2 linked regions of the Sporocytophaga myxococcoides DSM 11118 genome follow. The main gene of each other region encodes a partner of the protein of the gene in region 2 in a complex. Links are inferred from orthologs where the notes say so. Each region holds a gene or a part of one and is shown on either strand. Other genes may lie near its edges. The genes, in order: mnmE and mnmG.

What was found.
Region 1: the proteins of mnmG (region 2) and mnmE are in contact, whole or in part, in a solved structure (PDB 9HIP), measured with the Escherichia coli proteins. The link is inferred for Sporocytophaga myxococcoides DSM 11118 from one-to-one orthologs.

Annotation. Positions count from the first base shown.
Region 1 is NZ_AUFX01000011.1:282,204-285,494, reverse strand. Bases 310-3,260 are described here. They hold mnmE (tRNA uridine-5-carboxymethylaminomethyl(34) synthesis GTPase MnmE), read right to left. Parts: upstream 2,501-3,260; coding sequence 1,118-2,500; downstream 310-1,117. Other genes in these bases: K350_RS0115200 (metal ABC transporter permease), read right to left, coding at 3,177-3,260; K350_RS29005 (thioredoxin family protein), read right to left, coding at 2,511-3,065; K350_RS29010 (MgtC/SapB family protein), read left to right, coding at 469-1,005. Outside these bases: K350_RS0115220 (AMP-binding protein), read left to right, coding at 1-203; more of K350_RS0115200, read right to left, coding at 3,261-3,291. UniProt on the Escherichia coli protein: Exhibits a very high intrinsic GTPase hydrolysis rate. Involved in the addition of a carboxymethylaminomethyl (cmnm) group at the wobble position (U34) of certain tRNAs, forming tRNA-cmnm(5)s(2)U34.
Region 2 is NZ_AUFX01000004.1:661,610-664,856, forward strand. Bases 175-3,081 are described here. They hold mnmG (tRNA uridine-5-carboxymethylaminomethyl(34) synthesis enzyme MnmG), read right to left. Parts: upstream 2,608-3,081; coding sequence 742-2,607; downstream 175-741. Other genes in these bases: K350_RS0105750 (class I SAM-dependent methyltransferase), read right to left, coding at 175-740; ybeY (rRNA maturation RNase YbeY), read right to left, coding at 2,801-3,081. In the rest of the region: more of K350_RS0105750, read right to left, coding at 1-174; more of ybeY, read right to left, coding at 3,082-3,247. UniProt on the Escherichia coli protein: NAD-binding protein involved in the addition of a carboxymethylaminomethyl (cmnm) group at the wobble position (U34) of certain tRNAs, forming tRNA-cmnm(5)s(2)U34.

The sequences.
Region 1 (3,291 bases), on a different replicon or contig from region 2:
CTCTGGCAGGCTTTAAAATGCATCAGTCAAAAGACTTTAAGCTGACTTTTAAAGGATGGAGTAATGAAGATCTGAAGAGTGAAATTTCAAAAGGAATTAGGACAATATTCGGTGATGGGATTGAGATAGAAGTATTCATTATTAATCCGGAATTAAATAATGGTCGTAAGGTTGTTGCTTATACGAGTGATTGGGAGGGATAATTGCATTTATGGTGCAATATTGTGCACATGTTCTTTTTCATAGTTGATTAAGGCTTGAATCTAAGAGACAAGTTTTAGCAAAGCCTGCATTAATAGAAGTAAGGGATAAATTAAAAAGAATAAAATAGGATTTCCAGTACAGAGATATGAACATTTGTCATAAACACAAGTATTGATATTACTATAAATTCAACTGGGGACAGATCAATTGGATTATCTTTTGAAGTTGGTAGATTACGCTTGGCCATAACAAAATAAAACACCTATGGAATTTATTGATGAACCTATTCAATTTGTTGGCTTTAGTTTAAAGACCTTTGGCCATTCACTATTACTGATATTTATTGCTTTGATTTTAGGAATACCAATTGGATGGGAAAGAGGGAAGGGCGTAAATAGTATAGGACTTCGTACATTTCCCATAGTATCTATGGCAAGTTGCGGCTTTGTAATATTGGCCAAAGGAGTAAGTCTTAGCAACGGAGATCCTTCAATACTTGGAAGTACGATGCAGGGGATGCTCAGTGGGCTTGGCTTTATTGGGGGAGGAATGATTATAAAAGAAAAGGGGGATGTTCAGGGGATTGTGACTTCAGCCAGTATCTGGAATACAGCTGCTATCGGTATGTGTATAGGATTCGGTAGAGCAGAGATCTCTCTTATTCTTTGTATTGTAAATTTTCTTGTTTTATTATTACTGACACCTATTTCCAATAAAGGTTATCTGGATCCCAAGGGAGGTTTATTTAAGGAGGTTAAGCCTAAAGGTAAGCTGAGTGATAAGGATGATGAAGCTCTATAGGAGGGATGTTTAATTATAGTTAAACTATAGATCCTTAGATATTGAAACGCACTGAAAGAAATAAAAAGACCAGCTATCAGAAGCTGGTCTTTTTATTAGATATATCTACATATTACTTTCCGATACAGAACTTACTGAAAATATTCCCGAGTAAGTCATCAGTCGTTATTTCCCCTGTTATCTCGCCAAGGTATATTAAGGAGCTTCGGATATCCTGAGCAAGCAGCTCACCAGAGATGCCATCATCCAGTGCTTCCAGAGCTGCTTTTAATGAATCCCTGGACTTTACAAGACTTTCATAGTGGCGAACATTGGTGACAATGACATTACCTGTTTTAAAGTTGGCAAAGTTTACCATTTCCACAAGGTTTGCTTTCAGTTCTTCAATGCCCACCTTCATAGCAGCAGAAATAAAGATGATGCCATCAAAATTTCTGAATTCAATAATGTTGGACTTATCCTTGTCAATCTTGTTACCAACCACTACGAGAGGGATATTATAGCTTTTTAATTCGAGAAGATTTTCTTTAAGCTCTTTTTCAGAAGTTGAATTAACATCAAACATGTAAATGATGAGGCTCGCTTGCTTCATCTTTTGCTTGGTCCGTTCAATACCGATAGATTCAATTTTGTCAGAGGAATCCCTCAGTCCTGCTGTGTCAATAAAGCGGAAACGAATTCCTTCCAGAACCATTTCATCTTCAATAAAGTCACGGGTAGTGCCTGGTATTTCAGAAACTATTGCTCTTTCTTCATTGAGCAATACATTGAGAAGAGTAGATTTTCCCGCATTGGGTTTACCTGCAATGACAGTTGGTACACCGTTTTTGATAACATTACCGACATCAAAAGAGCTGATCAGATGATCAATTACTCTTTTAATCTCATAAATAAGATTTTTTAATTGAGACCTGTCGGCAAACTCTACATCTTCTTCACTGAAGTCAAGTTCCAGCTCTATAAGGGATGCAAAGTTGATTAGTTGTTCTCTTAGTTTTTTTATTTCAAGCGAAAAACCACCTCTCATCTGATTCATAGCAGCTTGGTGAGCAGCTTCTGTTTCAGAATATATAAGATCTGCAATCGCTTCTGCCTGAGCCAGGTCGAAACGACCGTTTAAGAATGCTCTTTTGGTAAATTCTCCGGGTTTGGCAAGTCTTACACCTTTTCGGATTAGCAGTTGAAGGAGTTGTTTTACGATATACTCCGAACCGTGGCAGGAAATTTCAATGACATCTTCTCTGGTAAAGGAGTTAGGACCTTTAAAAAGAGAAACAACTACTTCATCTAAAATTTTCTCTCCATCCCGTATGGTTCCGAAATGAATAGTGTGAGATGCAGCAGTTGTTAAATCTTTACCTTTAAATATCTTTTGTGTTACAGGAATGGCTTCTTTACCAGATATCCTGATTACCGCAATGGCACCTACACCTGAAGCGGTGGCAAGAGCGGCAATTGTGTCTTCACTTTCTATGTTAGTACTATGGGGTTCCACTTAAAAGGGGTTAGTTGGCATCGGGACTATAAGATTGCTGAAATTGCTCCCAGGTTTTAGTCTTATAATGTTCCTCTCCGTAATAATGTAAAATTTTATCCAAAATATCAACATCCAAATAGCCCGGAACAGGAGAAAGGAGGTTTTCATTGCTGTCAAGATATACTGTCGTAGGATAACCGGTTGCATTAAAGATACTTCTGGCAAGGTCTCTTTCTGAAATATCTTTTCCTTTGTATTTTATCATTTTGCTGCTTTCTGCATTCAGTTTTACAGCATAATATTTTTTATTCAGATAACCGGCAATTTTGGGATCGCTTAGCGTTGCTTTATCCATTTTTTTGCACCATCCGCACCAGTCAGTATAAACATCTATAAATATTTTCTTTGGTTTTTTAGCATTCAGTTTAACTGCCTCATCATAGCTAAGCCATTTAACTTCCTCATTCTTATTTGGATACTTTGGCGAAATGTTGGTTGTATTACCGGATGATTTATGTAGAATAGTGAATCCTGAAAGAAATGCACTAATGGAAAGTGCAGAAATTATCAATACTTTTTTCATCTGAATATATTTAGAAAAAACTCTAAAGGTAACCGAAATATTAAGGATTTAGTTTTCGTAAACTTTCTGAAATCCTGTTTGTACAAATTATCAATAAGATTATTGAAAATTCTAAACTTTACTTTCATCAATGATCATTCCAATTTTGTCCAGTCGCTGTTTTTTTCTCATTAGTCCATACCTTGGTGAAAATATAAAGGCAATGGCAAATATTAAACCTGTCATT
Region 2 (3,247 bases):
TAATAGCTGTCGAATTTCATTGGTTTTGTTTCGATCAGTTGAAATCCTGTTTGAGTTAGCAAATTGTTAAGAGCTGTCTTTGAGAAATGATAAAGATGTCTTGGAACATCATAAGCTGCCCAAGTTTCCTGGTAATATTTTGAGTCATTAGACTCCAAATTGGGAACCGCTATGATTAGTGTTCCATCTTCTTTTATTAGTTCCTTTATTTTTGTTATTGCTTTAACGGGATCATGTATATGCTCAAGGACGTGCCAAAGAGTGATTACATTATATTCTTTTATGGCTTTTATTTCATTTATGTTTCCATAAATTTCTTTTCCCGTAAGATCTTTGGCCTTTTGTCTGGCTCCATTATCAGGTTCTGTACCTGTTATTCTCCATCCATTTTCCTGACACTTCTTAAGAAAGTATCCTGTTCCACATCCTATATCAAGTAGGTTTCCTGGTTTGGAATATTTGTTTATTAACTCAAGTTTAGCATTAAGAGTTATTTTTCTTATTCGATGGTAGATTGCATTAATTATACCTTTCTTAGAATCTGTATGCGATACATATTTTTCGGATTGGTAGTATCTTCCTATGTTCTCTTCATCAGGTTGTGGTGAAGTGATGTTGAGTTTACACTTAGGGCATTCTAATAAGTTAAATTTCTCCTGTGTAATAGAGTAATCTTTAATGTTTAATTTAAGTCCTAATCCTGTAGAATGACAAACAGGGCATGAGGTAATCTCTTTCATTTTATTTTCCTAGATAAATCATTAGGACAGAAATGTCAGATGGAGTTATTCCACTTATTCGTGATGCTTGTCCTAGTGTTTTTGGTTTAATTCTTTTTAACTTTTCCCTTGCTTCTGCAGATAGAGCAACCAAACTATCGTAATTCATGGATTCATTTATTTGAAAGTTTTCCATGTTTGTCATTTTCTTAGCCAGTGCTTCTTCCTTCTGAATATAGCTTTCATATTTTACTTCTATAGAAGTTTGCTCAACTATGTCATCGCTATATTTAGAGATTAGATTATTTGTATCTTCATTGATATTTGCCAAGTCTTTTATATCAAGATCTGGTCGTTTTATCAGGTTAAGATATGTTGCCTTTTCTCTTATTTGGGCACTTCCTAGTTCTTCTAATCTGGAGTTGATTTGTTCTGGCTGGAATTTAAATGCTTTTAATTGTTCGGTTAGATCTGAAACGCCTTTTTTCTTTTCCTTCATTTTTTCAAATCTTTCTCTGCTTGCAAGTCCTAATGCATATCCTTTTGCAGTTAATCTTAGATCTGCATTATCTTGACGAAGTAGTATTCTATATTCTGCTCTTGAAGTAAACATTCTATATGGTTCTTCTGTGCCTTTATTTACCAGATCGTCAATTAAGACTCCTATATATGCTTCTGATCTTCCAAGAATAAACTCTTCCTTTTCATGGACTTTATTATGAGCGTTTATTCCTGCAATTAAACCTTGGCATGCTGCTTCTTCATATCCTGTTGTTCCATTGATTTGCCCGGCAAAGTATAGGTTTTCCAGGATCTTTGTTTCAAGAGTTAGCTTTAATTGGGTAGGTGGGAAATAATCGTATTCTATTGCATACCCAGGTCTGAACATTTTTACATTCTCAAATCCAGGGATTAGTTTTAAAGCGTTGTATTGTACATCTTCAGGTAATGAGGTAGAGAAACCATTGACATATATTTCTACAGTATTCCATCCTTCTGGTTCTACAAATATCTGGTGTCTCTCCTTATCCGCAAATCTGTTTATTTTATCCTCTACAGATGGACAATATCTAGGGCCTAATCCTTTTATCCTCCCAGTATACATTGGAGATTTATCAAATCCTGTCTTTAATACTTCATGTACATCTTTATTTGTATAGGTTATGTAGCAACTTCTCTGTGCTTTTGGCGCTGATGTTTCTTCTGAATAGGAGAATTTACCAGGATTTTCATCACCTTTTTGTTCTTCCATTCTTTGATAGTTGAGAGATCTACCATCTATTCTTGGTGGAGTTCCTGTTTTCATTCTTCCTGCTTCAAATCCTAATTCAACAAGTTGTTCTGTTATTCCTGTTGCGGCCTTTTCTGCGGTTCTTCCTCCTCCAAACCTTTTTTCTCCAATATGTATTATACCATTTAAGAATGTACCATTAGTTAGAACTACTGATTTGGCTTTTATTTCAATACCCATTCCTGTCCTAACTCCTACTACCCTGCCATCCTTTACAAGAAGTCCGCTAATCATTTCTTGCCAGAAGTCTACATTAGGTGTTCTTTCCAGAGTCAATCTCCATTCTTCAGCAAATTTCATTCTATCATTTTGACTTCTTGGGCTCCACATTGCAGGTCCTTTAGATCTATTTAGCATCCTGAATTGGATCATTGATTTATCGGATATAATACCCGACTGCCCACCTAAAGCATCTATTTCTCTTACAATTTGCCCTTTTGCCACTCCTCCCATTGCAGGATTACAAGACATTTGAGCTATTGTTTGCATGTTCATTGTTGCTAATAATACTGTTGATCCCATATTGGCAGCAGCAGCAGCAGCTTCACATCCGGCATGACCTGCACCTACAACAATTACATCGTATTCTTTAAACATTCTATGAAATTGATTTTATGTTCCACGTGGAACATAGTTTGATTATTTCGTTATTAACTCTATTAGCCAGAAATTAGTCCAAGTAGAGTTTTTAGTTTATTATATTTTATGTTCCACGTGAAACATCTGTTATCGAAATCTTTGTTAGATTTTATTGGTAGAGATGTTCCACGTGGAACTTTAATTAGTTTTGTTATTTTGTTCCACGTGGAACATTGTATTTTGTGTTTAGGAGGGTGACGTATTTGTTTTCTTTTTCCCTCATTAGATTTTTCTCTTCTTCCTTTTTGTCTTTGTATCCGCAGAGATGTAATACGCCGTGAATTAAAACTCTGTAAAGCTCCAATTGGAACGTTGTTTCGAATCTTGTTGCATTATCTCTTATTCTTTCAATACTAATGAATATATCCGATTCGATTAAAGTTCCATCAGAATTATCAAAAGTGATAATATCTGTTAGAGTTTTATGGTTAAGGTAATCCTTGTTGAGTTCTAAAAGATAATTATCAGAACAGAAAATATAGTTGATATATCCAATGGATTTCTTCTCCTTTTTTGCCACCTCTTTTATCCATTGGATAATTTGTTCTTTGTGTAAAAAGCGAAAGGATATATCTTCTTTATGGAAAAAAATTTCAGA